Regions from separate parts of the Marmoricola sp. RAF53 genome, predicted to be linked through region 2. Evidence: predicted binding sites of a transcription regulator. Region 2 holds the regulator's gene; each other region holds the start of a gene.
The links. Region 2 encodes LexA, which represses DNA repair genes until DNA is damaged. Its sites were predicted from a motif close to TCGAACANNTGTTCGA; they were not measured.
Positions count from the first base shown of each region.

Region 1 (10,245 bases), on a different contig from region 2:
CAGCAGCGCGCGGTGCCGGTCGATGAGCGCGTCGGACTCCGCGCGCGTCGGACACGCCGGGAAGAACTCCATCACCCGGGGATCCGCGTTCAGCGCCGCGAACGGGTCCCGGTCCTGCTCGCGCCACTGGCGCAGGACGAGGCGTTCGGTGCGGAGGACGGGCGGCGTCGCCGGAGGGGTCACGGGCCGTAGGCGCGACCGACGGTGGCGACCCGGACCTGGTAGTCGGCGTACCAGACCTCGCGGCCGCGCTGCTGCGCGATCGCGTGCTCGTGCACCTGCTTCCAGGCGCGTGCGGCGTGGTCGTCGGCCCAGTAGGAGACGGTGATGCCGAACCCGTCGGCGTCGCGGGCCGACTCGTAGCCGAGGTAGCCGGGCTGCGCCTTCGCGAGCTCCTGCATCCGGGCGCCCATGACGGCGTACCCCTGGTCGCCCTCGGTGCGCAGGTTGCTGAAGATGACCGCCGTGTACGGCGGCTCCGGCAGCGCGGCGATGCCGGTCACGTCAGGCGCCGGGGACGATCCGGATGTCGCGGACCGCGGCGCCGTCCAGCGCGGCCAGCGCCTCCTGGTACGGCGCGCTGTCGTGCGCGGCCCGGGCGGCCTCGACGGAGTCGAACTCGATGAGCACGACACGGCCCGATTCGCCGGCCTCGTAGGTCTGCTCGGGCAGCCCGCGGGCGATGAACCGGCCGCCGGCCCCGGTCAGCGCGGGCGCCGCGAGCCGGGCGTAGGCGGCCATCTTGTCGTCGTCGCTGATGTCGCGGTACACGCTCACCCAGTACGCAGTCATGGGGTCATCGTGCCAGGAGGTGTTCGTCGTGGACGCCTGGGTCCGGAGCGCATCCGCGCGCAGCCTGATCTCCCCGGCCGACGGGCACGTCCGTCGTGGTGCGGTTGACCGAGGACGAGGCGCGGGCGCTCACGTCCACGCACGCAGTGCGGGTGGGCGAGCTCAAGGAACGGCACCAGGCGAAGCGGCAATCCTGACCGGGTGCGAGGCGTCAACAGATGCCGGGTGGGTCGACGGGTCGAGGGGTGAGCTGTCTCGTGCCGGTTTGGTCGCGGAGGTAGGTGTAGCCGAGCGGTGAGCGCCAGCGGTAGGCGCCGGGTCGTTCGGCTTGGTAGCGCCAGCCGCCGTGGGTCTTGAGCCGATGGTGGTGGCGACAGAGCGCGGCCAGATTCGAGGTGCGGGTCTGGTTCTTCGGGCCGTCGGGGTCGTAGGGCTCGATGTGGTCGAGGTCGCAGGCGCGGGCTCGCCGGGTGCAGTACGGGAACACACACGTGCGATCGCGCAGGATGACGTGTTCGCGGATCCGGTCGGTCGGCTCGTACGCCTGCGTGGAGACCTCTTGGTTGAGGTCGAGGACCGGGCGGATCGTGATCTGGGCTCCGGGGGCGTTGAGCCACTGCTCGATCTGCTCGCGCGTGATCAGGTGCGGGCCGCGGTTCTCCAGACTTCCGAACGGGTTGCGGGGATCGAGGTGGAGGTAGAGGGTGATGGGTCGGCTTGTGGCCCGGGCCCTGTCTTCCTCGCGCCGTCTCGACAGGCTCGACGACCGCTGCTCGACGACCGGTTCCTCGCTCCGGGCCCGGTTCGCGGGGGCTGTCGGGAGTGGGGTTTCGCCGCGGGCGAGGTTGCCCAGCGCCATCGCGCGGCGCACGTCGAGGGGGAGGTCGCAGCCCCATTCCTTGAGGTCGGCGGCGTCGACGGAGAGTCGGGTGTCGAGGTCTTGGGCGTCGACGAGGTCGAGTTCGCCGCCGAACAGGCTGGTGCCGGCGAAGGAGACCTGCTGGTGGTCGATGCGGACGTGGCGCTGGTCGGCGGCTTGTTCGGCGAGCTGACGGGCGTGGTCGGGCATGTGGGTCGCGATGGCTTCGTCGATCAACCGCTCGGTGGCGGCCAGCCCGATGCGGTGGGCGGTGCGGGCGAGGTACCGGTCGACGTGCAGCGCCGCCTCGGGGGACAGGGCGAGGGTGCGTTCGGCGATGCGGCGGGCGCGCCAGACCTGCAGGGTGCCGGTCTGGACGCGGTGGAAGATCCGGGGCAGCCGGTGGGCGATCTCCAGAGCAGAGGCGATCAGCGCGCGGCCGGCGTGATCGGACATGCCCAACGCGGCGGCAAGTTCGGTGACGCAGAACTCGCTGACCAGCGGTGCGCCTTCCCCGGCCAGCGGGATCGGGGAGTCACCCCAGGTCGCACAGTCCGAGGCGTCCTCCACGGTGTGGGCGTGAGCCCAGGCGAGCGCGTCGAGGAAGAGACGGACCTCCGCCGCGTCGGCCTCCGACCGGTGTCGGCGCGCAGACGCCAGCACAGCGGCGGCGTCCGTCGTACCCGAGGTCATGGGAGGAATCTACGGATCGGCACCGACAGTTTCGGTTCTGGAATCGGCTTGTCCACAAGCGGTTTCGAGACGGTCGCTGCGCGACCTCCTCAACCACCGGCGGGTGGGTTTCGAGATGGTCGCTGCGCGACCTCCTCAACCACCGGCGGGTGGGTTTCGAGATGGTCGCTGCGCGACCTCCTCAACCACCGGCGGGTGGGTTTCGAGAYGGTCGCTGCGCGACCTCCTCAACCACCGGCGGGTGGGTTTCGAGACGGTCGCTGCGCGACCTCCTCAACCACCGGTTCGGCCCGCGCTCGACCTTTTCTCGCCCGATCCGGGAGACTGGTGGGGTGGACTTCGACTCCTGTTACGCGCACGGGTTCGCGCGGGTCGCCGCGTGCACGATCCCCGTGGCCATCGCCGACCCTGTGACCAACGCCGCGAGCGTGCTCGAGCAGGCCCGGGCGTGCCACGACGACGGGGTCGCGGTCGCGGTCTTCCCGGAGCTCTGCCTGACCGGGTACGCGATCGACGACCTGGTGATGCAGGACGTGGTCATCGAGGCCGTCGGGGCGGCGATCGAGCAGATCGTCGCGGCGAGCGAGGACCTCGGTCCGGTGCTGGTGGTCGGGGCGCCGCTGCTCAAGGGCAACCGGCTCTACAACTGCGCGGTCGTGGTGCACCGCGGCCGGGTCCTCGGTGTCGTGCCGAAGGGCCACCTGCCGACCTACCGGGAGTTCTACGAGGCCCGCCACTACGCGTCCGGCTCGCACGAGTTCGGCGAAGGTATCGAGCTGCTCGGCGAGTACTACCCGTTCGGTCCGGACCTGATCTTCGAGGCTGACGACGTTCCCGGACTCGCCCTGCACGTCGAGATCTGCGAGGACATGTGGGTGCCGATCCCGCCGAGCGCCTCGGCGGCGCTCGCGGGCGCGAGCGTGCTCGCCAACCTGTCCGGTTCGCCGATCACCGTGGCACGCGCCGAGGACCGGCGGCTGCTGGTGCGCAGTGCGAGCGCGCGCTGCCTGGCCGCCTACGTCTACGCCGCGGCCGGGGAGGGGGAGTCGAGCACCGATCTCTCCTGGGACGGCCAGACGATGGTCTACGAGTGCGGCGACCTCCTGGGGGAGACCGAGCGGTTCCCGGAAGGCGCGCGCCGCTGCGTGGTCGACGTCGACCTCGACCGGATCCGCCAGGAGCGGCTGCGGCAGGGGACCTTCGAGGACAACCGGAGGTTCGAGGGACAGGGCACCGACTCGCACCGCCGGGTCGCTTTCACCCTCGACCCGCCGACGGGCGACATCGGCCTGCTCCGTAGCGTCGACCGGTTCCCGTTCGTGCCCGACGACCCGGCACGGCTGGCTCTGGACTGCTACGAGGCGTACAACATCCAGGTCTCCGGCCTGGAGCAGCGGCTCCGCTCCATCGGGCAGCCGAAGATCGTCATCGGCGTCAGCGGGGGTCTGGACTCGACGCACGCGCTGATCGTCGCGGCGAAGGCGCTGGACCGGCTCGGCCGGCCGCGCAGCGACATCCTCGCCTACACGATGCCGGGCTTCGCGACGAGCGACTACACCAAGAGCAACGCGACCCGGCTCTGCAAGGCGCTCGGCGTCTCCTTCGAGGAGCTCGACATCCGGCCCGCCGCGAGGCAGATGCTCGCGGACCTCGACCACCCGTTCATGGATGAGCACAGCGCCGAGGGCGAGGACGTCTACGACGTCACCTTCGAGAACGTCCAGGCCGGGCTGCGGACGGACTACCTGTTCCGGATCGCCAACCACCGCGGCGGGATCGTGCTCGGCACCGGCGACCTCTCCGAGCTGGCGCTCGGCTGGTGCACGTACGGCGTCGGCGACCAGATGTCGCACTACGCGGTGAACACCGGGGTGCCGAAGACGCTCATCCAGCACCTGATCCGCTGGGTGGTCAGCAGCGGACAGTTCCGCGACGAGCACGGCGAGGGCTCCGACGTCGACGACGTGCTCACCGAGATCGTCGAGCAGGAGATCACCCCGGAGCTGATCCCGACGCGGGAGGGCGAGGTCCCGCAGAGCACCGAGGCCAGCGTGGGCCCCTACGCGCTCCAGGACTTCACGCTCTACTACGTGCTGCGGCACGGGTTCCGGCCGAGCAAGATCGCCTTCCTGGCCCGGCACGCCTGGTCCGAACCCGACGCGGGCGCGTGGCCGCCGGGCTTCCCGGAGGCGCGTCGGATCGGCTACGACCTGCCCACGATCAAGAAGTGGCTCGGCGTCTTCGTGAACCGGTTCTTCGGGTTCAGCCAGTTCAAGCGCTCGGCGCTGCCCAACGGGCCCAAGGTCGCCGCAGGTGGATCGCTGTCGCCGCGCGGTGACTGGCGGATGCCGTCGGACGCGAATGCCCGGGCCTGGCTGGCTGACCTCGAGCACGTTCCTGAGAAGTGAGCCCTGAGAAGTGAGCCCGGAGAAGTGAGCCCTGAGAAGTGAGCCCGGAGAAGTGACGAGCCGCCCGGTCCTCGTCGTCCAGCACCAGGACGACTGCCCCCCGGCCTGGTTCGGCACCTGGATCGAGGCGGCGGGCGTCGTGCTCGACCTCCGCCGGCCCTACCGGGGTGACGTCCTGCCCGCCGACCTGGCCGGACATGCCGGCCTGCTCGTCCTCGGCGGCTCGATGAACGCCACCGACGAGCAGGCCACTCCCTGGCTGGGCCCGACCAAGGAGCTGGTGCGGGCGGCGGTCGCCGGGGGAGTGCCGGTGCTCGGGATCTGCCTCGGGCACCAGATCGTCGCGGACGCGCTCGGCGGAGGTGTGGCGGTCAACCCGGCCGGAACCCAGCGCGGCCTGCTCGCGGTCGACTGGTCCGAGGCCGCGGCGGCGGACCCGGTGTTCGCGGCGCGACCGGCCCGCGTCGCGCACTGGAACGACGACGTCGTCCTCGCCCCGCCGCCGGCGGCCACGGTGCTGGCCACCGCTCCCGGCGGCGAGGTCCAGGCGCTGCGCTTCGCCGACCGCGCCTGGGGGATCCAGTCGCACCCCGAGGTCGACGAGGTGGTGCTGGCGACCTGGGCGGAGGAGGACGGCGTGGACGTCGCGGACTTCCTGGCCGCGTTCGCCGCGGAGCGGGACGCCCTGCTGGCGGCCTGGCGGCCGGTCGCGACGGCGTTCGCGCGGCTGTGCGTCAGCCGGCCGTCGTGAACCAGCCGTCCGGTCCGATGTCGGTGCCCATCCGCGGGACGTACTGGTCGAAGTAGACCCGGGCGATCAGCTCGCGCCGGCTCCGCACCGAGGCCTTCTCGAAGACCGACTTCAGGTGGTCCTGCACCGTGTACGCCGACAGGTGCAACGACGCCGCGATCTCCTTGGTGTCGAGCCCCTGGAGGACCCGCTCGGTGACGGCGCGCTCGCGCTCGGTCAGGTCGAAGGCGGCGACCACGAGCGGCACGATCTCCGGCGGCCTGGCCTCCTCGATGGTGATCACGACGTCGCCGGCGCCGCCGTCCCGCGCGGTCATCGGGCTGGCGTGCAGCACCAGCCAGATCCCGTCGCGGCTGCGCACCCGGCAGCGCGGCGGCTGGGTCGTCTCGCCGCGGGCGTAGCGCCGGGCGGAGCCGACGAGCGCGGCGAGGATGCCGGTCGGCTCGGTCTGGTGGTCGGCGATCTTGAGCTGGTCGAGCCGGTGCTCCGCCCCGGTGCTGCGCTGCACGATGCGGTTCGCGGAGTCGACCATCACCACCGCGGGACCGGTCGGCGGGACCTCGGGAACCTCGGCCAGTCGGCAGAGCAGACCGAGCCGCATGCCGACCGACATGGTTTCGGACAGCGCGGAGAGCAGCTCGACGTCGTGGTCGTCGAAGGCGGGCTGCCCGTCGGCCCGGAACATCGCGATCGCGCCCCACACCTGGCCGTGGTCGCGCAGCACCGTGCGGATCTCGTCGGTGTACCCGTAGCGCGGCACCATGAACTCGTTGAGCCGGTAGGACCCGGGGTCGACCGAGCGGACGGCGGTCGAGGGGACGGCGCGGTGCGCGAGCTCGATGAAGGTGGTGTCCTCCCACTCGCCGTACTCGATCAGGCCCCACTCGTGGTCGTGGCTGTCCTGCCCGTGCAGGTCGCCGAACTTCAGCGTGCCGGTGAGCAGCAGCGTGCTCGGGTCGACCGTGCCGACGCAGGCGCCGAGGTGGGGGACCGCCCGTTGGATCGAGGTCAGCGCCTCGTCCAGGAAGGGCTCCAGCTCCAGCCCGGCCCGCGACACGACCTCGACGTCGCGCAGGACGCGCTGCGCGGTGAGATCCAGGGCCATGGAACCAGTGTGGCCGAATCGGGCCGCGTTGGGGATCCCACATTTCTGGGGTCCTGGAATCCCGGTGCCCCCGGGCCGCAGGTCCCCGGGCGGTGGGGATGGTCCGCGGCGGTCGCGGCCCCGCAGGCTTCCGGACGTCAGCCACGACGAGAACCCGAGAAGAAGGAACAACCATGAGCATCACCACCGACGGGAGCATCACCGACCTGCGCGCCGAGTGCGGCGACTTCGTCCACCTGCCCGGCGAGCCCGGTTACGACCGCGCCCGCGCCAACTGGAACGCGGCCGTCTCGCTGCGCCCGGCCGCGGTCGCCGTGCCGCGCTCGGTCGAGCAGGTCCGCCGGGTCGTCCGCACCGCCGCCCGCGCCGGGATGCGGGTGACCACCCAGAGCACCGGGCACGCGGCCGCCGTGCTCGCCCAGCACCGGCTCGCCGACACCGTCCTGGTGCGCACCGGTGAGCTCCGCGGCGTCCACGTCGACCCGGTCAACCGGGTCGCCCGGGTCGAGGCCGGCGCCTGCTGGCAGGACGTCGTCGAGGCGGCTGCCCCGCACGGGCTGACCGCGATGCACGGGTCCGCCCCCGACGTCGGCGTGGTCGGCTACAGCCTCGGCGGCGGCCTGAGCTGGTACGCGCGCAGCCACGGACTGGCCTGCAACAACCTGGTCAGCATCGACGTGGTGACCGCCGACGGCGAGGTCGTCCGCGCCGACGAGCGCGAGAACGCCGACCTGTTCTGGGCGCTGCGCGGCGGCGGCGGCAACTTCGGCGTCGTCACCATGGTCGAGGTCCGGCTCCTCCCGATCGCGGAGGTGTACGCCGGCATGCTGCTGTGGCCGCTGGAGCAGGCCGCCGAGGTCGTCCGGACCTGGGCCGCCTGGTGCGCCGACGCCCCGGAGCAGGTGACGACGTCGCTGCGCGCGCTCCGCTTCCCGCCGATCGCCGAGCTGCCGGACTTCCTGCGCGGCCGGCAGGTGCTGGTCGTCGACGGGGTGGTGCAGGCGGGCGACGCGGAGGCCGAGGCGCTGCTCGCCCCGCTGCGGGCGCTGGCCCCCGAGCTGGACACCTTCGGGCGGATGCCGACGGCGGCGCTGACCCGGCTGCACATGGATCCCGAGGACCCGACGCCGGGCGTCGGCGACAGCGTCCTGCTCACCCGGTTCGACGACCGGGCGGTCGAGGAGTTCCTGGCCGCGGTCGGCCCGGGCGCCGCGGCGGCGCCGTTCATCGCCGAGCTCCGCCAGCTCGGCGGGGCACTCGCGCGGACCGCGCCGGGGGCCGGGGCGCTCGCCTCGCTCGACGGGACGCACGCCCTGCTGCTCATCGACGTCGCGCCGACGCCGGCCGCGGCTGCCGCCGCCGAGGAGGTCATCGCGTCGGTGCTCGCGCGGATGGCGCCGTGGACCGGGCGGCAGCGGTTCCTCAACTTCACCGAGCGCCCGACCGACCCGGCGGCCGCCTTCGACGAGGCGGCCTGGGGCCGGCTCCGGGAGGTCGCCCGCGCGGTCGACCCGGCCGGGGTCTTCCTCGGGAACCACGCGATTCCGCGGTGACGGGCGCCCGCGCGGACGTGGGCAGGGCGCCTCTTCCCGGCCCCCTCCCGGGCCGACTGCCCACGTCCGTGCGGATGTCACACCTTTGTCATGCCCAGGCCCTAGGGTTGCCCCCATGGGCAAGCAGGAAGACTTCGTACTCCGGGCGCTCGAAGAGCGTGACGTCCGCTTCGTGCGGCTCTGGTTCACCGACGTCCTCGGGTACCTGAAGTCGGTCGCGATCGCTCCCGCCGAGCTCGAGGGGGCCTTCAGCGAGGGCATCGGCTTCGACGGCTCCGCGATCGAGGGCTTCGCCCGCGTCACCGAGGCCGACATGCTGGCCCACCCGGACCCGGCGACGTTCCAGATCCTGCCGTGGCGCGGCGACGGCCCGGCCACCGCGCGGATGTTCTGCGACATCACCATGCCCGACGGCTCGGCGTCGTACGCCGACCCGCGGTTCGTGCTCAAGCGGACGCTGCAGTCGGCCGCCGAGCAGGGCTTCACCTTCTACACCCACCCGGAGATCGAGTTCTACCTCTTCAAGGGGCAGCTCGAGAAGGGCAAGCCGCCGGTCCCGGTCGACCAGAGCGGCTACTTCGACCACACCGCGACCAGCGCCGGCTCGGACTTCCGCCGCGAGGCGATCACGATGCTCGAGGCGATGGGCATCTCGGTCGAGTTCAGCCACCACGAGGGCGGCCCCGGCCAGCAGGAGATCGACCTGCGCTACGCGGACGCGCTGTCGACCGCGGACAACATCATGACCTTCCGCACGGTGGTCCGCGAGGTCGCGCTCGGCCAGGGCGTCTGGGCGAGCTTCATGCCGAAGCCGTTCACCGAGCACCCGGGTTCGGGCATGCACACCCACGTCTCGCTCTTCGAGGGCGACCGCAACGCGTTCTTCGAGGCCGGTGCGGAGTACCAGCTCTCCAAGACCGGGCGGCACTTCATCGCCGGCATCCTGCACCACGCCGCGGAGATCACCTGCGTCACCAACCAGTGGGTCAACTCCTACAAGCGGCTGATCGGCGGCGGCGAGGCGCCGTCGTACATCTCCTGGGGCCACAACAACCGCTCCGCGATGGTCCGGGTGCCGATGTACAAGCCCAACAAGGGCCAGTCGACGCGGATCGAGCTGCGCACCATCGACGCCGCCTGCAACCCCTACCTGGCGTTCGCGGTCGTGCTGGCCGCGGGCATGAAGGGCCTGCAGGGCGAGTACGAGCTGCCGCGCGAGGCCGAGGACGACGTCTGGTCGCTCAGCGAGCGCGAGCGCAAGGCGCTGGGCCTCGAGCAGCTGCCCAAGAGCCTGTACGACGCCATCGGGATCGCCGAGCGCTCCGAGCTGCTCGCCGAGACCCTCGGCGAGCACGTCTACGACTTCTTCCTGCGCAACAAGCGCCAGGAGTGGGAGGAGTACCGCGGCCAGGTCTCGGCCTTCGAGCGTGACCGGATGCTTCCGGTCATCTAGTGCCTCCGGTGATCTGGGCCCGATGACTCCTCGACCCGGTGGGGACGCGCTGTCCGCCGGCAACCTGGCCCGGCTGGGGTTCCAGGACACCGGCCGTGCCGCCGCCTCGCTGACGGCCCTCGGGCCGCCTGCCGCGGCGGTGCTCGCCATCCTCGGGCGCACCGCGGACCCGGACCTCGCGCTGGAGACGCTGCGCCGGCTGCACGAGGCGGCGCCGGACGGCGACGACCTGCTGCGTGTGCTCGGTGAGGACGAGGGCACCGCGATGCGGGTGCTCAGCGTGCTCGGCATGAGCGCGGCGCTCGGCGACCACCTGGTCCGGCACCCCGAGCACTGGCACGAGCTGCGCGACCCGACGCTGGGGTCGACCCGGCCGGCGGCGTACGCGGTCCGCGCGGGTCTGGTCGCGGCGGTCGGCGGCGACCCGCAGGCCGGGCAGCCGGTGTCCGCGCTCGGCTACGACGCCGCGGTGGACGCGCTCCGGGTCGAGTACCGCCGGGTCCTGCTCCGGCTGGCCAGCCGGGACCTGGCCCACCACGTCGGGGTGGACGACGTCGCGGCCGAGCTGGCCGAGCTCGCCGGCGGCACCCTGGACGCGGCGCTCGCGGTGGCGCGCGCGAAGGTCGGCGAC
Region 1 covers NZ_JBFRDX010000013.1:79,758-90,002, reverse strand. Annotated here, with positions in the region: gene AB4Y76_RS13185 (GNAT family N-acetyltransferase) at 1-183, opposite strand, end outside; gene AB4Y76_RS13180 (antibiotic biosynthesis monooxygenase family protein) at 180-503, opposite strand; gene AB4Y76_RS13175 (DUF1330 domain-containing protein) at 505-792, opposite strand; gene AB4Y76_RS13170 (DUF222 domain-containing protein) at 1,004-2,344, opposite strand; gene AB4Y76_RS13165 (NAD(+) synthase) at 2,677-4,752, shown strand; gene AB4Y76_RS13160 (type 1 glutamine amidotransferase) at 4,805-5,503, shown strand; gene AB4Y76_RS13155 (LuxR C-terminal-related transcriptional regulator) at 5,487-6,608, opposite strand; gene AB4Y76_RS13150 (FAD-binding oxidoreductase) at 6,782-8,161, shown strand; gene glnA (type I glutamate--ammonia ligase) at 8,277-9,614, shown strand; gene AB4Y76_RS13140 (bifunctional [glutamine synthetase] adenylyltransferase/[glutamine synthetase]-adenylyl-L-tyrosine phosphorylase) at 9,637-10,245, shown strand, end outside.
Region 1: the regulator LexA is predicted to act here: its motif matches at 2,618-2,633, upstream of AB4Y76_RS13170 (DUF222 domain-containing protein).

Region 2 (10,245 bases):
GGCGGCGATCCAGACCCCGCCGCGCACCATCGCCGCGGCGGCGCTGGTCACGTCGTCGGCGCCACGGGCGAGCCGGACCTGGAAGAGGGCGACCGAGACGGTGTTGAGGACCAGCAGAACCGCGACCATCGAGGTCGGGGCCGTGGTGTGCTCACTGATCCAGAGCGGGATGCCGACCTCCATCACGATGAAGTGCATCGCGACGATGCCGGACAGGGCGGTCGCGACGACGTACGGGGTGTCGCGGAGGACGCCGAGCCGCGGCTCGCCCTCGGTGCGCGGGCTCGGCGCCAGGTGGGGCAGCAGCGAGAAGAGCAGGCCGGTGCCGATCGTGCAGACCGCGTCGAGGACGAAGACCGACTTGTAGGCCCAGCCGGTGTCGACCGCCAGTGCGAGACCGCCGAGCAGCGCGCCGAGCGCCATCGACACGTTGGTGACCGCGCGCAGGTACGCCTTGAAGAGGACGCCCTGCCCGCCGGTCGCGATCCGGGCGATGTAGCCGTTGCGGACCGCGTTGCCGCCGGCCTCCATCCCGGTCGTGTACGCCATCACCGCGACCAGGCCCCAGAACTGGTCGACGAACAGCAGGCCCAGCGAGCCGAATCCGGCCAGGACCGTGAACAGCCGCATCACCTCGCGCGGGCCGCGGACGTCGCCGAGGTGGCCGACGGGGACCTGGGAGAACATCCCGACCAGGGCCCCGGCGCTCAGCGCCAGGCCGACCTGGGCCGGTTCCAGGCCGACGATCCGGGTGAAGTAGAGCGCGAACGTGGTGACCAGCGCGCCGCTGCCGCCCCGGCTGACCAGCGTCCCGACGGCGAGGATCCTCAAGTTCGGGTCGGTCGGGATGCCGTGCCTGGTCAGCGGCTGCACGTTCAAGAAAGATGCTCCTGCGGGTCGGGCGAACCCCCGCAATCTACGTCGCCGGCACGACCGCGGGCACGTGGATTTTCGCCCCGGGCCCCTGTGTCGAGAACGCGACGAGGGCCGGTGGGGGAAGCTCCACCGGCCCTCGTACCCGCCCTCAGACCTTCCGCAGCACCGCCGTGACGATGCCGAGGATGGAGGCGTTGTTGCCGTCGATCGGCTCGTACGCCGGGTTGTGCGGCATGAGCCAGACCTGGCCGTCCTTGCGCTTGAACGTCTTCACGGTGGCCTCGCCGTCGAGCAGCGCGGCCACGATGTCGCCGTTCTCCGCGGTCTGCGCCTGCCGGACCACGACGTAGTCGCCGTTGCAGATCGCGGCGTCGATCATCGAGTCACCGGCGACCTCGAGCATGAACAGGGTGCCCTCGCCGACCAGCGTCTTCGGCAGCGGGAAGATCTCCTCGACGCGCTCCTCGGCGAGGATCGGGCCACCGGCGGCGATCCGGCCCACCAGCGGCACGTGCGTGGCGTCCGGGACGGCGTCGCCGATGCCGGTGACGTCGATGTCGGAGTCGTCCGCGCTGGAGATCGCCTTGCGGGCCGCCATCAGCTCGGGGAGGAAGACCTCCAGGGCGCGCGGCCGGTTGGGGTCGCGGCGGATGAAGCCCTTCTGCTCCAGGACCCGCAGCTGGTGGGCGACGCTGGAGGAGCTGGCCAGACCGACCAGCTCGCCGATCTCGCGGATGCTCGGCGGATAGCCGCGCTGCTCGATCGCGTCGCGCAGCACCGCGAGGATCCGCTTCTGTCGCGGGGTGAGGCCGGTCGCGTCCGGCGGAGCGTCGGGGAGCTCGCTCACCGAGCCCAGGCCGCCACCGCGGGTCTCGCTGCCGCTGTCGGTTCCGCTCTCGGGTCCGCTCTCGTCAGTCGCCATAGAGGGACCGTAGACCCAACCGGGGGCCGAGTTCAAACACATGTTCGAACGGGCGTGTCGCCCACGACCCGACACGCTGTTCGAACATATGTTCTTGACACCGTTCGAACACCTGCTCTAACTTCGTACACGTGTTCGATCGAACGTCTGGTCGAGCGGCGCCGACAGAGATTGTCGGTGGCTCTCGATAGACATCGCTCGACAACGAGAAGGGGTCACACAACCTTCCCGGTCCCGCATCAACAGGAGATGGGGCCGGGGCTTCCCCAGGAGGTAGGACCATGAGCACGCTGAGCATTTCCCCCGCATTCGTCTCCGGCCCGGCCATCGCGCCGCGCCTCGCGCGCACGTCGACGGTGAAGCTGACCCGTCGCGGCCGGATCGTGGTCCTCCTGACCTTCCTGGCGTGCGCGTTCGCGGTGATGGTCGCCTTCGGCGGCTGGGCGACCGCGACCCACGACTCCGGGACGCAGGAGTCGGTCCGGGTCGTCGAGGTCGAGCCCGGCGACACCCTCTACGACATCGCCGGCCGGATCGCCGAGCCCGGCAAGGTCCGCGAGATGGTCCACCACATCCAGCAGCTGAACTCGCTGCCCAGCGCCGGCCTCCAGGTCGGCCAGAAGATCGCCGTGCCGATCTCCTGAACCCCTCGCCGGCTCCGAACCGGAGAGGCACAACTGAATAGCTCGACGGCCGCCTCGACCCCGGCCGTCCAGCATGTGTGGGAAGCGCGAGGGCGGCACCGGGAAGGGTGCCGCCCTTTCGCGTTGCCCACCGTCGGTGGTTGAGGAGGTCGCGCAGCGACCGTCTCGAAACCTCAGGCCGCACCAACCCCTATCCCTCAGGCCCGCGCCGCGCCCTCGCTGAGCAGGAACTGCGCCCCCGTGTACGTCGCCATCACGGCCGTCTCGAGCTGCGGGGGAGGGTTCTTCAGCAGGAACTTCCGGGTGCCGAGGATCCCGTCGGAGATCATGAACAGGGTGGCGCCGAGGATGCTGAGCCGGCGTGCCGCCTTCGGCATCGCCGGGTCGAGCTGGGTGGCGGCGGCGACCGTGCTGGCCAGGACGGCGGAGTAGCCGGCGATCGTCGCGCCGAGCGTCTTGTCCTGCTTGGCGGCGCCGACGATCATCCCGGGCGCGGTGACCGCCCAGAGCGCGGCGACGGCCTTCGGGCCGGGCTGCGGGGTCGCGGCCCGGTTCCTCCGGAAGCCGGTGATGTAGGCCGCGTGGCCGAGCGCGAACGACCCGCTCCCCGCGGCGAACGTCTGGGTGCTGTGGCCCATGAGCAGGACGTCGCCGCCCCAGCCGCCCGCCTGGGCGATCAGCGTGCTGGTCCGGAGCGGGGACTTCGCCGCGTTCGGGTTCGTGGCCAGCGAGGCGGCCAGCGTCGGCATCAGCAGCGGCTTGGTGAGCGCCCGGGCGCGGTGCGCGTTCGGGTTGGCCGATCCGGAGAGCAGGGAGTCGGCGATCGCGAGGCCCGCGTAGGCGAGCTTGAGCTTGGTCGAGGTGAGCACGCGCTGAATCTAGCCGCGACCGGGTCCGGACGCCTCCGACTCCGGCAGGAGATGCGCCCCCGCCTCCGGGTCCGGAGGCGGGGGAGCGATGTCCCTGCCTCGGAGGGTCAGCCGACGGACTCTCCGGTGCGCCCTGGTTCCGTGTGGGCGCCGCACCCGCCAGCAGCGCCAGCGCAACCATGGCGGCGTACCGGACATTCGTCCCCTCCGAGCCCGAGGTGCAGCGACCCGGGAAGTCTGCGCGGAAGGAGCCCGGCGCCGCTACGCCCGACCGGCGATCTGTGGATAACGTCCGTGCATGGCCGGGTACTCAGGAACGCCGCTGGAGAAGAAGCTCGGCGTCAAGGACGGGGTGACGGTCTTCCTCGACAAGCCGCCGGCCGGCTTCACCCTCGAGGCGCCGACCACGATCCGGCTCCCGAAGCAGGCGGCGCTGACCCTCACCTTCCACACCGAGCAGCGCACCCTCGCCCGCCGGATGCCCGAGCTGATCGAGCGGACCGAGCAGGCCGGGATGATCTGGGTCTGCTGGCCGAAGAAGGCCGCTCGCAAGCTCGGCTACGAGACCGACCTCGACGAGAACCTGGTCCGCCGGGTCGGCCTCGACGCGGGCATGGTCGACGTGAAGGTGTGCGCGATCGACGAGGTGTGGTCCGGCCTCAAGTTCGTACGCCGGCTCGCGGATCGGACCTGACCCGACGGTCAGCGCTTCGCCCGCCGACCACCCGGCGGCGTGCTCGGCCGGTCCGGCGCGACGTCGCCGCGCAGGATCGCCATCAGCTTGCCGCCGAGGATCAGGCACATGAACAGGCACGCGGTGGCGCCGAGGGTGGCCATCACCAGGAACACCCAGGCCAGCGATTCCCCGTTGCGGGCCTGGCCGCCGAAGTCGATGGCCGCCCAGACCAGGTAGCCCCAGGCCACGATCGTCACGGTCATGCCGGCGGCGAGGCGGAGGAACCGTTGGCGCAGGGCGCCGCGGTCGACCGGTGCCGGTTCGCCCGTGTGCTTGCCCACGGCGGACATTCTGGCCGATGTCGCGAGGTGAGTCGGGACCGCACCGCAGATCACACCCGAGAACGCTGCGGCCGACACCTGTCCGGTTCCCGCTCAAAAGCCCGTTTCGAGGAACTGTCGGTGGCCCCTGGAAGAGTGGGCGACACGCCGATCAGAGGACCAGATCAGGGCCCTGACCTGCACGTTTACGAGGAGGCGAGGATGGCCGAGAAGTTTTCCTACCCCGGTGTTGCGTGGGCCACACGCCAGGCGTACGGTTACCCCTACATCTAGTAGTTACACGGATGTAGTTATCCACATCTAGTTCCACAGGAACCGGGCCTCTGTACACAGAAAGAGGCGGTTTTCCACCGGAATCCACAGCCCTAGCCACAGGTTCTCTCCTAGAGAGCCGCCCTCGAGAGGAGGCCTGCGATGCACTGTCCCTTCTGCCGGAGCACCGACACCCGGGTCCTCGACTCCCGGGTGGCCGAGGACGGCTCCGCGATCCGCCGGCGGCGTACCTGCCCGTCGTGCGAGAAGCGCTTCACCACCGTCGAGCAGATGCAGCTCACGGTCCTGAAGCGGAGCGGGGCCAGCGAACCGTTCAACCGGGACAAGGCAGTCTCCGGGGTCCGCAAGGCCCTCAAGGGACGCCCGGTCTCCGAGGACGACCTGGCTCGCCTGGGGCAGACCGTCGAGGACAGCCTCCGTGCCGGGGGCTGGGCCGAGGTCCCGGCTCACGAGGTCGGACTCGCCATCCTCAGCCCGCTGCGTGAGCTCGACGAGGTCGCGTACCTCCGGTTCGCCAGCGTCTACCGCGCCTTCGAGTCGGCCGACGACTTCGAGACCGAGATCGCGATGCTGCGCGCCGAGCGTGCCGATCAGGCCGCCGCGAAGCAGCCTCAGCCCACGGGCTGACCACAAGCTGCCCGGAGGGGTGTGGTGGGGAAGCCGCTTCCCTCCGGGCGACCAGCAGAGCAACGAGAAGCACACAACCAGCCAGTTCGACGACGAACGAAGGGGAACCAAGCATGACCGAGACGGCGAGCGGGGCCGCGAAGGCCGGATCGCGGCGTACCACCAAGGGCCTGAAGATCGAGCGGGTCTTCAGCACCGAGGGCGTGCACCCGTACGACGAGATCACCTGGGAGCGTCGCGACGTCGTCCAGACCAACTGGAAGACCGGCGAGTCCGTCTTCGAGCAGCGCGGAGTCGAGTTCCCCGACTTCTGGAGCGTCAACGCCTCCACCATCGTCACCACCAAGTACTTCCGCGGGGCCGTCGGCACCGACGCCCGCGAGTGGAGCCTGCGCCAGCTGGTCGACCGGGTCGTGAAGACCTACCGCAAGGGCGGCGAGGACCACGGCTACTTCGCCTCGGTCAAGGACGCCGAGCTCTTCGAGCACGAGCTCACCTGGCTGCTGGTGCACCAGTACTTCTCGTTCAACTCCCCGGTCTGGTTCAACGTCGGCACCGCCTCTCCCCAGCAGGTGTCCGCGTGCTTCATCCTCGCCGTCGACGACTCGATGGACTCGATCCTGAACTGGTACAAGGAAGAGGGCTTCATCTTCAAGGGCGGCTCCGGTGCCGGCCTGAACCTCTCCCGGATCCGCTCGAGCAAGGAGCTGCTCTCCTCGGGCGGCACCGCCTCGGGCCCGGTCTCCTTCATGCGCGGCGCGGACGCCTCCGCGGGCACCATCAAGTCGGGCGGCGCCACGCGTCGTGCGGCCAAGATGGTCGTCCTCGACGTCGACCACCCGGACATCGAAGAGTTCGTGATGACCAAGGCGCGCGAGGAGGACAAGATCCGCGCGCTGCGTGACGCCGGCTTCGACATGGACCTCGGCGGCGCGGACATCACCTCCGTGCAGTACCAGAACGCCAACAACTCCGTCCGCGTCACCGACGAGTTCATGCGTGCGGTCGAGGACGGCACCGAGTTCGGCCTGCGCTCGCGCAGCACCGGCGAGGTCATCGAGACCGTCGACGCCCGCGACCTGTGGCGCAAGATCGCCACCGCCGCGTGGGAGTGCGCCGACCCGGGCATCCAGTACGACTCGACCATCAACGACTGGCACACCAACCCGGAGACGGGCCGGATCACCGCGTCGAACCCGTGCTCGGAGTACATGTCGCTCGACAACTCCTCCTGCAACCTGGCGTCGCTGAACCTGCTCAAGTTCCTCAAGCCCGACGACACCTTCGACGCGCCGCTGTTCGCCAAGGCCGTCGAGCTGATCATCACCGCGATGGACATCTCCATCTGCTTCGCGGACTTCCCGACCGAGTCGATCGGCAAGACCACCGTCGACTACCGCCAGCTCGGCATCGGCTACGCCAACCTCGGCGCCCTGCTGATGGCGATGGGCCTCGGGTACGACTCCGAGGGCGGCCGCGCGATGGCGGCGACGATCACCTCGCTGATGACCGGTACGTCGTACAAGCGGTCGGCGGAGCTCGCCGGCGTCGTCGGCCCGTACGCCGGCTACGCCCGCAACGCCGAGGCCCACAAGCGGGTCATGCGCAAGCACCAGGCCGCCAACGACATCGTCCGCACCCTCGGGGTGGCCGACAGCCAGGTGCACAAGCTGGCCACGAAGGCGTGGGCCGACGTGCTCAAGGTCGGCGAGAAGAACGGCTTCCGCAACGCGCAGGCCAGCGTCCTCGCGCCCACCGGCACCATCGGCTTCATGATGGACTGCGACACCACCGGCATCGAGCCGGACTTCTCGCTGGTCAAGTTCAAGAAGCTCGTCGGCGGCGGCTCCATGCAGATCGTCAACCAGACCATCCCGCGCGCGCTGACCAAGCTCGGCTACGACTCGGAGAAGGTCGAGGCGATCGTCGAGTTCATCGCCGAGAACGGCCACGTCATCGACGCTCCGGGCCTGAAGCCGGAGCACTACGAGGTCTTCGACACCGCCATGGGTGCCCGGGCGCTCAAGCCGATGGGCCACGTCCGGATGATGGCGGCCACCCAGCCGTTCCTGTCCGGCGCGATCAGCAAGACGGTCAACCTGCCGGAGACGGCGACCGTCGAGGAGATCGAGGACATCTACCTGCAGAGCTGGAAGCTCGGCCTCAAGGCGACGGCCGTCTACCGCGACAACTGCAAGGTCGGCCAGCCGCTCTCCGACGGCAAGTCGGACTCGGCGAAGAAGGACCAGGGCGAGACCGTCGCCGAGGCCCCCGCCGTCCAGGTCGTCGAGATCGCCAAGCCGTTCCGCAAGCGCCTCCCGAAGAGCCGCGCTTCGCGCACGACGTCGTTCACGGTCGGCGGCGCCGAGGGCTACATGACCTCCGGTGCGCACGACGACGGCGAGCTCGGCGAGGTCTTCCTCAAGCTCGGCAAGCAGGGCTCCACCCTGGCCGGCGTGATGGACGCCTTCTCGATCGCGGTCAGCATCGGCCTCCAGTACGGCGTGCCGCTGGAGACCTACGTCTCGAAGTTCACCAACCTGCGCTTCGAGCCGTCCGGCATGACCGACGACCCGGACATCCGGATGGCCCAGTCCCTCATGGACTACGTCTTCCGCCGCCTGGCGCTGGACTACATGTCCTTCGAGGAGCGCAGCATGCTCGGCATCTACTCCGCCGAGGAGCGCCAGCGCCACCTCGAGACCGGCTCCTACGAGCCCGTCGAGGAGACCGGGGGAGCCGAGGAGCTCATCACCCACGAGGCCGTCGCCCTCGAGCCCGCCGCCGAAGCAGTGGTCGTCGAGCCCGTCGAGACGCCGGAAGCCAAGGCAGCACCCGAGGTCAAGGTCGCCCACACCAGCGCCGAGCTCCTCGAGAAGATCACCGGCACCGCCGTCGACTCCCCGCTCTGCATGACCTGCGGGACGAAGATGCGGCCGGCTGGCAGCTGCTACGTGTGCGAAGGGTGCGGGAGCACCTCGGGCTGCAGCTGATGTCGTCGGGCACGGAAAGTCCCGCTGACGCGGTCGGCGGGACATTCCGGTAGCAACCGCGAGCTCTTGGCAACGCCGAAGCCCCTGGCTGGAACCTCCGATCTCGGAGGCCCAGCCAGGGGCTTCGTGCGTCACGGCGTCGTCATGCTTGTCCCGGAGCGATAGCGTACAAACGGTTGGTGCACGAAATATGAGGGCACCATGCAATTATTGTCGTGAAGCACGCCCCCGAATGGGAAAGAGTTGTCGATGTCTAGCGCCCAGGCGCGGCCGGTGAAACCGCACTGCCTTGAAACTTCGTCAGAAGGGCGGCCTCACCACAGGCAGACCCGTGACTTCGACGAGGCGCAGCAGATCATCACCGAGGCTTACCTTCCTCACCGCCTGCTGACGACTGCCGGCGCTGAGATCGACATGAATCTCACCAGCGCGCGCCTCGGTGACGTCACTGCCGGCCTTCTGTCCTATGGGCAGACAGTCCATCTCCAGACCGCCGATGCCACGGATTTCCATGTCAACGTCACCGTCGCTGGACGGGCCGCGTCGCGGTCCGGCAACGAAGACCCGCTCCTGACCACGACGGGTCAGGCGACGGTGTTTCCCGCGGGCCAGCCGGCCCAGCTCACCTGGTCGACCGACGCACGACACCTCTGCCTGATGGCTTCTCGAGCCGCTCTTGAGGGCGAGCTCGAACACCTGCTCGGGCGGAGCCTTCCCACGCGGCTCGTGTTCGCCCGCGGCCTGTGCACCGAGGTCAGTCGGCTGTGGCAGCCCGTCCTCGACCTGGTGCAGCAGGAGCTCGATGAGCCGGAGGGCCTGCTGACTCGGTCGCGCGTTGCTCGACACCTCGAAGGCCTCGTCATCGACGGCCTGCTGCTGACCCAGCCACACAACTTCCGCGACCTCCTCCTCAGAGAGGCTCCTCCTGGTGGTGCCGGGGCAGTGGCACGCGCCGCGGAGCTGCTGGAGGAGCTTCCCGGGGATCAATGGACCGTGGTCCGGCTGGCCCAGGAGGTTCACCTCAGCGTGCGAGCACTTCAGTACGGATTCAGGCGAGACTTCGACATGCCGCCGATGGCCTACCTCAAGCGGGTGCGCCTGCGCCATGCGCGTGCGGCGCTGCTGGCGTCCTATCCCGAGACGGCGACGGTCCGCTCAATCGCGCTCGAGTACGGATTCCTCCACCTGAGCCGATTCGCATGCGCGTACCGGAAGGCGTTCGGAGAGCGACCGTCGGAGACGCTCGCCCGCCGTCCTTGAGGAACCGCCGGCTCGGGCGGCCTTCCCGGCGCTGTGCCGGTACGCCGGACCTTCCGACTCCCGCGTGGTGCGCCTGCGCCTCCAGAACAGGACGAACGCGAGCACGCCCGCGGCACCCATGCCGGCGCCCGCCGGGATCCCGTGAAGGGCCAGCCAAGCCACCCTGCGACCAGCGAGCGTCATGGTGTTGGCGGGGACTGCTCCGCTGTTCGGCGGCGAGGTGTCGCGAAACTCCAGGTGGGCATCGTCGCCGGCCAACCGGAGCTGGGTCGGAGTCAGGACGAAGCGCAGCCGAGGCACGAACCGGTGGCCATCGTCGGACACGATCGTGGGAACCACCGCGACATCGACGTGGTCGAGCGGCGTCCCGGTCTCCGCGGCCGCCGCGGCGACTCTCCTGCTCACCGCAGCGCGATCGAGCTGAACCCGTCCGTGGAAGGACGTCCCTTCGAACCGGGAGTTGGACTGCAGCGGAATGCGTGTGTGCCATCCGTTCGAGCCGGACAGCTCGGCATCGACACGCACCGTCCCCGGCCGCCCCGTGTAGTCGTAGCGCACCGCGGCGACCTGGACGACCGACCGGAGGAGCGGGTCGGGGGAGGTCACGGTGGTGCCCTGACGGGCAGCGGCGACCGGGACCCGGGCCGCGTACGAGAACGCCAGCGTGGCCTCCGGCGCCGCGGCCGAGCGTCGCACCGTCGCGGGCCTGGTCCACGCGAAGCACGCCTGGGCTACGAGCGCCACGCTGAGGAGGGCCATTGCGA
Region 2 covers NZ_JBFRDX010000004.1:10,385-20,629, forward strand. Annotated here, with positions in the region: gene AB4Y76_RS04200 (MFS transporter) at 1-873, opposite strand, end outside; gene lexA (transcriptional repressor LexA) at 1,025-1,798, opposite strand; gene AB4Y76_RS04210 (LysM peptidoglycan-binding domain-containing protein) at 2,080-2,442, shown strand; gene AB4Y76_RS04215 (lysoplasmalogenase) at 2,640-3,311, opposite strand; gene AB4Y76_RS04220 (DUF3052 domain-containing protein) at 3,610-4,005, shown strand; gene AB4Y76_RS04225 (hypothetical protein) at 4,014-4,328, opposite strand; gene nrdR (transcriptional regulator NrdR) at 4,743-5,228, shown strand; gene AB4Y76_RS04235 (vitamin B12-dependent ribonucleotide reductase) at 5,342-8,221, shown strand; gene AB4Y76_RS04240 (AraC family transcriptional regulator) at 8,471-9,481, shown strand; gene AB4Y76_RS04245 (hypothetical protein) at 9,377-10,240, opposite strand.

Region 3 (10,245 bases), on a different contig from region 2:
ACGGCTACTTCTTCTCGGTCACCCAGAGCTTGATGACACCTTCGATGACCACGGTGCCGTCGTCGCGGACGCCCTTGACCCGGACCGGGAGGTCGGGGTCGTCGCCGGTCCACTGCTCGGGGTCGGTCTCGGCGATGCAGGTGATGTCCGAGGTCGCCTTGGCGGTGTAGGTGATGTCCATCCCCTTGGGGATCCACCGCTTGTTCCTCGGGATCGTGGACTCGGCCAGGGCTCCCATCGCCGCCTCGAGGCCGTTGCAGAGCGCGATCGCGTGCACGGTGCCGAGGTGGTTCTGCACCGCCCGGCGCTTCGGGATCACGAGCTCGGCGTGGTTCGGCTCCACCACGGTGAAGCGCGGCCGGATGCTCGCGAAGTACGGCGCCTTCTGCGCGAACGCGAGGGAGAAGAGCCGGTCCCCCACGAGCGGCCCGACGACCGGGAACGAGGTGGTCTTCTTGTACAAGTCAGCGACATTGGCCATGGGCCGATGTTACTTCCCGGTAACTAGCCGGGTCGACCCCTGGATCCCCATGACCTGCGCCACATCGAGCGAGCACCCGACCACGGTGTCGACCCGGCCGGCCCCGGCCGGCTCGTCGAACCAGAGCCCCTCGGTGAAGCCGAGCTTGGCGAGCACCCGCAGCGAGGCGGCGTTGCGGTGGTCCGGAGCCGCGAAGAACTCCCGGACCCCCGCGTACGCCGGCCAGACGATGTCGCGCAGGAACACCCACAGCAGGCTGGTCCCGATCCCCCGCCCGACGAACGCCGGTTCCCCGACGGCGTAGTCGAAGCCGATCGCATCCGGCCGCGCGCTCAGCAGCGCGTAGTCCGGGTGGTCGCTGATCCGGTAGTCCTGGCTGAAGCCGACCGAGCGGCCGTTGACCTCCCACACCCACATCCGGGTCGGGTCCTCGCCGCGCAGCGCCGGCCCGTAGTACGCCTCGACCTGCTCGGGGGTGCGGTGCTCGTCCCACCACCGGGCCACGTGCGGTTCGTTCACCCAGCGCACCACGTCCGGGAAGTCGCCCGGCGTCATCGGGCGGATCGAGAGGCGGTTCCCCTCGTCGTGCCGGAAGCGCAGCGGGTCCGACGACAGGTCGACCGCCAGGACCGGGCTGTGCGAGTCGTGCGGCGCCAACCGGTCGCCGGCCTCCGCCCACGACTCCCCGGCGCGCACCTGCGCCCGCAGAACCTCGAACTCCATTCCCTCAGTCTGCCGTGGATGGTTTGATGGCGCCGTGACCGAAAACGAGAACATGTTGCAGTCTGCGTTCGACCGGTACCTGGACCAGGTGGCCGAGATCGTCGAGACCGGCGACTGGTCGGCATTCGCCGACATGTTCACCGAGGACGCGACGTACTCCGAGCACGCCTACGGGGAATTCAACGGCCGGGAGGAGATCCGGCCGTGGATCATCAAGACGATGACGACGTTCCCGGGCAGCGAGATGACCGGCTTCCCGCCCGCCTGGTACGTCCTCGACCCGCCGACCAATCGCGTCATCTGCGACATCCGCAACATCATGCGCGACCCCGGCGACGGCTCGGTCCACGAGGCCTCGAACATCACCATCCTGACCTTCGACGACGAGGGCAACCTCATCCGCGAGGAGGACATCTACAACCCGCAGAAGTTCGCGGACATGACCCTGGAGTGGTGCCGGGTCGCCGACGCGCACGGCACGCTCAGCGAGGTCGGGCAGAAGTTTCTCAAGATCCTCGGCGGCTGACCCAGGGCTCAGAGTCCGGAGTGCTCCGGGTCGACCAGGTCGGCCCCCAGCTCCTCGCGCACGACCCGGAACGCGACGCCGCTGGAGTGCCCCTTGCGGGCGAGCATGCCGACGAGGCGACGCACCGCCACCTCCTCGTCGAGGCCGCGCATCGAGCGGAGCTTGCGGCGCACCTGCGCCCGCGCCACCTCGACCTCCTCCTCGACGTCGACGTCGTCCAGGACCTCCCGGGCGACCTCGTCCTCGATGCCCTTGCGGCGGAGCTCCTGGGCGAGCGCCCGCCGGGCCAGACCGCGACCGTTCTGTCGCTCGGCGACCCAGTCCCGGGCGAAGGCCGCGTCGTCGATCAGCCCGACCTCCTCGAACCGGTCGAGCAGGCGCAGCGCAACGTCGTCCGGGACGTTGCGCTGCGCGAGCTTCTTCGCCAGATCGGCCCGACTGCGGGCACGTCCGGTGAGCTGGTCGAGCAGGATCTTGCGGCCGACCGACTCCGGGTCGGGGTCGGGGTCGGGGTCGGGGTCAGGTTGCTTCACTACTCACTCCGTCTCGACAGGCTCGACGACCAGGGGGTCAGAAGTCGATGCCGTCGGGGTCGATGACCTTCTCCGCCGGGGCGTCCAGGGTCGGGCCGATGCCGAGCTTCTCCAGGATCCGCTTCTCCAGCTCGTTGGCCAGGTCCGGGTTGTCGCGGAGGAAGTTGCGTGCGTTCTCCTTGCCCTGGCCGAGCTGGTCGCCCTCGTAGGTGAACCAGGCACCCGCCTTGCGGACCAGGCCCTGCTCGACACCGACGTCGATGAGGCCACCTTCGCGGGAGATGCCCTTGCCGTACATGATGTCGAACTCGGCCTGCTTGAACGGCGGCGCGACCTTGTTCTTCACGACCTTGACCCGGGTCCGGTTGCCGACCATGTCGGTGCCGTCCTTGAGGGTCTCGATCCGGCGCACGTCGAGACGCACCGAGGAGTAGAACTTCAGCGCCCGGCCACCGGTGGTGGTCTCCGGCGAACCGAACATCACGCCGATCTTCTCGCGGAGCTGGTTGATGAAGATCGCGGTCGTCTTGGAGTTGTTGAGCGCACCGGTCATCTTGCGGAGCGCCTGGCTCATCAGTCGCGCCTGGAGGCCGACGTGGCTGTCACCCATCTCGCCCTCGATCTCGGCCCGGGGCACCAGCGCGGCCACCGAGTCGATGACGATCAGGTCGAGCGCGCCGGAGCGGATCAGCATGTCCGCGATCTCGAGGGCCTGCTCGCCGCTGTCGGGCTGGGAGACCAGCAGCGCGTCCGTGTCGACGCCGAGCGCCTTGGCGTACTCCGGGTCGAGCGCGTGCTCGGCGTCGATGAAGGCCACGATGCCGCCGGCGGCCTGGGCGCTGGCCACCGCGTGCAGGGCGACCGTCGTCTTTCCGGAGGACTCCGGACCGTAGATCTCCACCACGCGGCCGCGCGGCAGGCCGCCGAGGCCGAGGGCGATGTCGAGGGCGATGGCGCCGGTCGGGATCACCTCGAGCGGTGCGCGGGTCTCGTCACCCAGCCGCATCACCGAGCCCTTGCCGTAGTTCTTCTCGATGGTGGCGAGCGCCATGTCGAGGGCCTTGTCCTTGTCCGTTCCAGCCATGTCCTTCGTCCTGTCTTCGAGGTCCGGTCCTGCAGCTCTGTCTGTCCCGCAGACGCTAGGTGCGGCCACCGACACTCGGTCCGAGCCGGCGTCGGCCTGGGGAGAACGGGCGGTGGTGCCTGCCTGTGGACCAACCGTAGTACGAACATGTGTTCGACCGCGACATCGGGGCCCCCGCGTGTCGCGGACCGGCGGACGTGACCGGTCCGACGGCGAAACCGGGTCCTCCCCCGCGTGCCGGATCCGGACGTACCGGACCCGCTCCTTAGGGTGGGACGGTGACCCCTCCTGCACGCCGCGGCGACATCCAGGGCCTCCGGGCCCTCGCCGTCGGTGCGGTCGTGCTGAGCCACGCCGGCGTCACGCAGCTGGCCGGCGGCTACGTCGGCGTGGATGTCTTCTTCGTCGTCTCCGGGTTCCTCATCACCGGGATCCTGGTCCGCGGCGTCCGCCGCGAGGGCCGGATCTCGCTCACCGACTTCTACGCCCGCCGAGCGCGGCGGATCCTGCCGGCGGCCGCGGTCACCCTGGTCGGCATCACGATCGCGTCCTGGTTCGCCTTCGGCTACATCCGGCTCGACCAGGTCCTGCGCGACGTCACCTGGGCCGCGTTCTTCGGCGAGAACATCAACGCGGCCCGCTCCGGCACCGACTACTTCGCCTCGGACGGCTTCGTCTCCCCGGTCCAGCACTTCTGGTCGCTCTCGGTGGAGGAGCAGTTCTACGTCCTGTGGCCGGCGCTGGTCGCGGTGGTCCTCGTGCTGGCCCGGCGGCGGCCGCTGCGCGCGCTCGGGTTCACCCTCTCCGCGATCTGCGGCGTCTCGCTGGCCTGGTGCGTGCTGCAGAGCACGGCCGACCCGACGTCGGCGTACTTCTCGACCCTCACCCGGGTCTGGGAGCTCGGCGCCGGCGCACTGCTGGCGCTGCTGGCGCACCACCTGCGCCAGCTCACCCGCGGCTTCCTGTCGCTGCTCTCCTGGGTCGGCGTCGCGATGATCGCGTGGTCGTGCCTGGCCTACACCAGCACGACGGTCTTCCCCGGCCGTGCGGCCCTCGTCCCGGTCGTGGGCACCGTCCTGGTCCTGGCCGGCGGCATCCGGCCCACGCCGTACGGCGCGAGCTGGCTGCTCGACCGCGCGCCGATGCGCAAGCTCGGCGACATCTCCTACTCGCTGTACCTGGTGCACTGGCCGCTCCTGGTGATCCCGGTGATGGCGACCGGCCACGAGCAGACCCCGACACGTCGGGCCGCCCTGGTCGCGCTGGCGATCACCCTGGCCGCCATCAGCTACCGCTGGGTGGAGACGCCGTTCCGCTCCGCCGAGTTCTGGCAGCGCGGCCGCGCCCGCGCGCTGGCGCTCTGGCCGGCGGCCGTCGCGTTCGTCCTGGTCGGCGTGACCGTGGTCGGGACCCAGGTCGGGACCACGACGGCGACGGCGACGCACCCGGTGCTGGACCCGGCCGAGAGGGCCGCCCCGAGCAGCTCGCAGGCGGCCGTGCAGTCCGCCCAGGCGCGCGCCGCCGCGGCCGCGGCCCAGGCCGCCGAGGTCCAGCTCGCCGTCACCCGCGCCGCGTCCCGCTCGACCGCGCGGACCAGCCTGCCGTCGCGGCTCACCCCGTCGCCGCTCCAGCTCAAGAACGCCAACTGGCGGCTCCCGGACCACTGCTGGGCCAGCACCCAGGCGACCCGGCACGACATCTGCTCGATGGGCGACACCGACGCGGCCCGCACCCTGGTGCTCTTCGGCGACTCCCACATCGGGATGTGGACCGCGCCGATCGTGCGCCTGGCCGACGAGGCCGGCTGGAAGGTCGTCGTCTTCCTCAAGACCGGCTGCCCGCCGATCGACACCCCTGCCTGGCGCAACGACGGGTCCCGCCGCTACCGCGAGTGCGACCGCTGGCGGACCTGGGCCTACCGGAACATCGCCCGGATCCACCCGGACCGGATCATCACCACCGGCTACACCCAGACCGCCATCGCGGACCCGAAGACCGGCAAGGAGCTCCGCGGGGACGACGGCGCCGCCGGGACCCGGGCGCTGGTGCCCGGCATGCGCAGCGCGCTCGCCAAGCTGACCGCGGCCAGCCCCCAGGTGACGGTGCTCGCCGACAACACCACGCTCCCGGAGGCGACCGCCGACTGCCTCGGCGAGAGGAACGCCACCCTGCGCACCTGCGCCGCTCCGCTGAACCCGACCACGGCGGCGCGCAACGCGGCCTGGAGCGCGGCGGCCCGTGTGGCCGGGGCCGGCTGGGTCGACACCACGGCGTGGCTGTGCCCGAAGAACGTGTGCCCGCTGGTGGTGGGCAACGTGGTCGTCTACACCGACCGGCACCACCTGACCCGCACCTTCGCGCAGTCGCTCAGCCCGCTCCTGGCGGCGGCACTCACGCTGTGACGTCGGCGCTCCGGGTCAGCTGCGCGGCGTAGCCGGCGGCCAGCAGCACGACCGCCGCGAAGACCGAGGCGAACAGCGACAGCGCGGCGAAACCCAGCGTGCCGACGATCACGCCGGAGAGGGCACCGCCGAACGCCGCGGCCAGGTTCATCGCGAGGTCGGAGGTGCCCTGCACCGTGGTCAGCGACTCGATCGGCGCCTGCTCCGCGACCAGCGTCGAGGACGCCACGGTCGCCATCGACCAGCCCAGCCCGAGCAGGAAGAGCCCGCTGAAGATCTGCACCGAGCTGCCCGCGGGTGAGATCGCGCAGAGCACCAGCGAGACCAGCAGGACGATCCCGCCGGCACCCATCACCGCGGGCCGGCCGAGCCGGTCGGCGGCGAACCCGACGACCGGGGCGAAGGCGAACATGCCGAGCACGTGGAGCGAGATGACGATGCCGATGACGCGCAGCGCCGCGCCGCCGTGCTCCATGTGCAGCGGGGTCATCACCATCACCGAGACCATCACGGCGTGCGCCGCGGCCAACGCCACGATCGCCGCCGCGATCATCGGCCGCTCGCGCAGCACCACGCCGACCGGCCGGGACGGCAGCGGTTCGGTGGCGGCCGCGGCGTGCGCGGCGGCGTGCGCCTCCCGGGCCACCAGCAGCGGGTCCGGCCGCATCCGTACGGCGACCACGAGCCCGGCCACGAGCATGCTGGCCGCACCCAGGACGAACGGGCCGGTCAGCTCGGGGATGCCGAGCGCGTCGGCCAGGTCGGCCGCGGCCCCGGTCAGGTTCGGCCCGGCGACGGCCCCGATGGTCGTCGCCCAGACGACGATCGAGAGCGCCCGGCCGCGAGTGGCCGGCGTGGCCAGGTCGGTGGCGGCGTACCGGGCGGCGTAGTTGGCGGACGTGGTCGCCCCGAGCAGGACGGCGCCGACCACGAGCAGCAGCATCGAGCCGACGATCCCGGCGACGACGGCGAGCGCGGCACCCGACGCCCCGATCAGGTAGCCGGTCACCAGGCCTACCCGGCGGCCACGGACCGCCATCAGCCGGGCCAGCAGCCAGGACGCGCCCGCGGCGCCCAGCACCTGCCCGGTCTGGGTGAGCCCGGCGAGCGTGTCGGAACCGGAGAGGTCGCGGGCCAGCAGCGAGGCCGTCGCGATGCCGATGGTGATGCCGAGGGCGCCGACGGCCTGGGAGGCCACCAGCGTCCGCACCGTACGACGCTGCAGCGCGCCGTGCTGGCCGCCTTCGTCGGTCATCAGCGGTCCCGGGCCGGGAGCTCCAGCAGCTCCCAGACCGCGCGCCAGACCACCTTGGGGCTCTCGCCGGCGGCCAGCGCCTGCTCGGCGGTGCGGCCGCCGAGGGAGCGGATCACCGTCTGCCCGGCCCAGAACCGGGCGTAGTCGCGGCCGAGCGCCAGCTCCATCCGCTCCCAGAACTCGGTCTGCCTCACGCCTCGGCCACACCGATGTCGTGCCCGATGTCGTGCAGGTGGTGGACGACGTCGTGCAGGTAGTAGACGCCGAGGGTCGCCACGGTGAACACCGAGCCGTTGCTGCGCCGGCCCCGGCGCGGCCACTGGTCGTCGGTGATCCCGGCGAAGAGCGCGGCCGTGTCGGCGGCGGCCTCGACCAGCTCGACGGAGACCTCGGCCGGGTCCTGCTCGGAGTAGCGGCTCTCGACGGCGGTCTCGTCCTGGTCCCAGTTCGCGAAGGCGGGGTCGTCCTGGTCGAGCATCAGCCGGACGCGTTCGCCGAAGAGCCGGTGCACGTCACGGACGTGGCAGGCGTACTCCAGGCGCGACCAGGTGCCCGGGTCGGGGCGGACGGCGGCGCCGGCACCGTCGAGGGCGCCGTACCAGCCGCGGGTGTTCTCGTGGACCAGCTCGGCCAGCCGGGTGACGTCCACCGCCGACGGGTCGAACCCGCACTCCGCGCAGGGACGCTCGAGGACCCAGGTCCAGTCCTTGGTGTCGGGTTCGATCGGCATGGCGACAGTCTGCATCACGCGCCCGAGGGGCAGATGGGATTATTCGTCCCATGAGCGAGGTGCTGGTCCGGGACGTGACCGAGGCGGACCTGGAGGAGGTCGCCGCGATCTACGCCTACGAGTCGGCGCACGCGTACTCCACGTTCGAGACCGAGCAGCGTCCGGCGGCGTCCTGGCTGCCGAAGCTGCGCACCGGCGACGCCTTCCTGGTCGCGGAGGTCGACGGGGTCGTCCGCGGCTTCGCCTACGCCTCCCCGTTCCGCGACCGGCCGGCGTACCACCTGACCCGGGAGACCTCGGTCTACGTGCACCGCGACGCCCGCGGCAGCCGCCTCGGGACCCGGCTGTACGCCGCGCTGCTCCCCCGGCTCCGCGCGCAGGGGCTGCACACCGCGCTGGCGCTGATCGCGCTCCCCAACGACGGCAGCGTCCGGTTGCACGAGAACCACGGGTTCGAGCTGACCGGGACGATGCGCGAGGTCGGCGACAAGCACGACCGGATGATCGACGTCGGGATCTTCCAGCTGATGCTCTGAGCGACCGGCTCTCACCCGAGACTGATCGGCAACGAGCGCTGCTCGATCGTCGCGGTGTAGGGAACGCCGGTCGTCGAGGTGCGCCCGACGGTGCCGCCGATCTCCAGGTTCCCGCCGCGCACGGAGGCCGGGATCTCGAAACCGAGGAGCCCCTGGTCGGGCGACGGATCGACGTCCAGCGGCGGGTAGCGGGTGCCGTCGCGGGCGACGAAGGCGATCTCGTCGTCGCCGAAGAGGTAGCGCTCGGTGCGTCCGGCGTAGGAGTAGAAGGCGTTCACGACCAGGAACATCCGGGTCTGGTCGCCGGGCTTCTTCCCGTTGAGGAAGAACCGTCGCTGCCAGTAGTCGACGGTGACGTCGCGGGTGTAGGTGTCCTGCAGCCCCTGAGGCCCTTCGAGCGCGACGCTGGTCCGCTCGACCACCGGGAACCGGGCGCCGATCGGGGTCTTCGGGTCGCGCTCCTTCCTGGTCAGCAGGGCGATGTTGGAGGGGCCGTCGTACCCGCCGGAGAGGGAGAGGTACTGGGTGTAGCCGTCCGCCTTGACGACCAGGTCGACGTCCTGGGTCCCGGGAGGCAGCGCGGCGACGAAGGTGTCCCCGCCGGCGGGGAGCGGGACCGAGGCGCCGTCGATGTTGACCCGGGCCTTGAGCGTGTCCCAGTCGTCGCACGGCTTCTCCTCGCACGGCCAGTCGCCGAGCTCGAAGGCAAGCAGGGCGCTGCCGTCGGAGGCGCGTCGCAGCCCGGCCGAGGTCTGGACCTGGTCGACCTCGGAGTGCGCGAGCACGGCGACACCGGCCTTGCGCCAGGCCATCCCGTGCGGGTGCTCGACCTTCTTCGGGTCGGCCGCCTTCGCGAGCATCACCTGGCCCATCGGCACGGTGTCCAGCTTCGCCAGCGCGACCCGTTCGCTCTGCTCCGGGGCACCGCCGACCAGGACGAGCGCGACCAGGTAGTCGAAGAGCAGGATGAGGGCGAGACCACCGCCTCCGAGCACGGCGATGCGTCGCCAGCCCACCAGGCTGCCGACCCACGTGCGCAGACGCGTGACCACCGACCCCACGGGACGAGGGTACGAGGGCCCGGCGGGCCGCGCCGGAGCATCCGCAATCAGGACAGCAGCAGCCGGTCCAGCCGCTTGCCGGCGATCGCGAGGCCGACGAGGACCATCGCGACCAGGTACACCACCGACACCCCCGAGGCCCAGGTGATCGAGCCGGTGGTGAGCTCGCGGACCAGGACGACCGCGCGGTACAGCGGCGTGCACCCGACGACCGCCGCGAGCCAGTCGGGGAAGGCGCTGAGCGGGAAGAAGGTGCCGGAGAAGAGGAAGAGCGGAAGCTGACCCAGGGTGATGTAGTCGAAGTCCTGCCAGGACCGCATGTACGTCGTGAGCGCCATGCCGACCGCCCCGAACGCCGCCCCGATGAGAAGCGCGGCGGGCACCGCGAGCACCGCCCACCAGGAGTGCACCAGGTCCATCGCGACCATGACCAGCAGGAAGACGGCCGAGTAGATGCCGCCGCGCAGCAGCGACCAGGCGAGCTCGCCGCGGGCGACGTCGGTCGTGGTCAGCGGGGTGGCCAGCATCTGGTCGAAGAGCTTGTTGTACTTCAGCTTGAAGAAGAAGTTGTACGTCGAGTCGAGCAGCGCGCCGTTCATCGCGGACGCGGCCAGCATGCCGGGGGCGACGAACTCGGCGTACGGGATCACCTCGCCGTTGAAGGTGAACCCGGTGATCAGCTTGCCGACGCCGATCCCGATCGAGAACAGGTAGAAGACCGGCTCCAGGAACCCGGAGACGAAGATCCACCACCCGGACCGGTAGGCGATGTAGTTGCGCTGGACGATCAGGGCGGTGGCCTCGGACGTGCTGATCGGCGAGTCCGGCCGGCCGGCCGCACGGTCGGGACCGCCGCCGGCTCGGCCGATCGCCTTGGCCAGGGCGCCCTTCGCGGAGGTGACCATCATGAGACG
Region 3 covers NZ_JBFRDX010000017.1:26,725-36,969, forward strand. Annotated here, with positions in the region: gene AB4Y76_RS15200 (hotdog fold domain-containing protein) at 5-481, opposite strand; gene AB4Y76_RS15205 (GNAT family N-acetyltransferase) at 491-1,204, opposite strand; gene AB4Y76_RS15210 (nuclear transport factor 2 family protein) at 1,239-1,730, shown strand; gene AB4Y76_RS15215 (regulatory protein RecX) at 1,739-2,263, opposite strand; gene recA (recombinase RecA) at 2,301-3,347, opposite strand; gene AB4Y76_RS15225 (acyltransferase family protein) at 3,626-5,749, shown strand; gene AB4Y76_RS15230 (MFS transporter) at 5,739-7,004, opposite strand; gene AB4Y76_RS15235 (DUF3046 domain-containing protein) at 7,004-7,198, opposite strand; gene AB4Y76_RS15240 (DinB family protein) at 7,195-7,734, opposite strand; gene AB4Y76_RS15245 (GNAT family N-acetyltransferase) at 7,785-8,270, shown strand; gene AB4Y76_RS15250 (hypothetical protein) at 8,282-9,331, opposite strand; gene AB4Y76_RS15255 (ABC transporter permease) at 9,379-10,239, opposite strand; gene AB4Y76_RS15260 (ABC transporter permease) at 10,236-10,245, opposite strand, start outside.
Region 3: the regulator LexA is predicted to act here: its motif matches at 3,489-3,504, upstream of recA (recombinase RecA).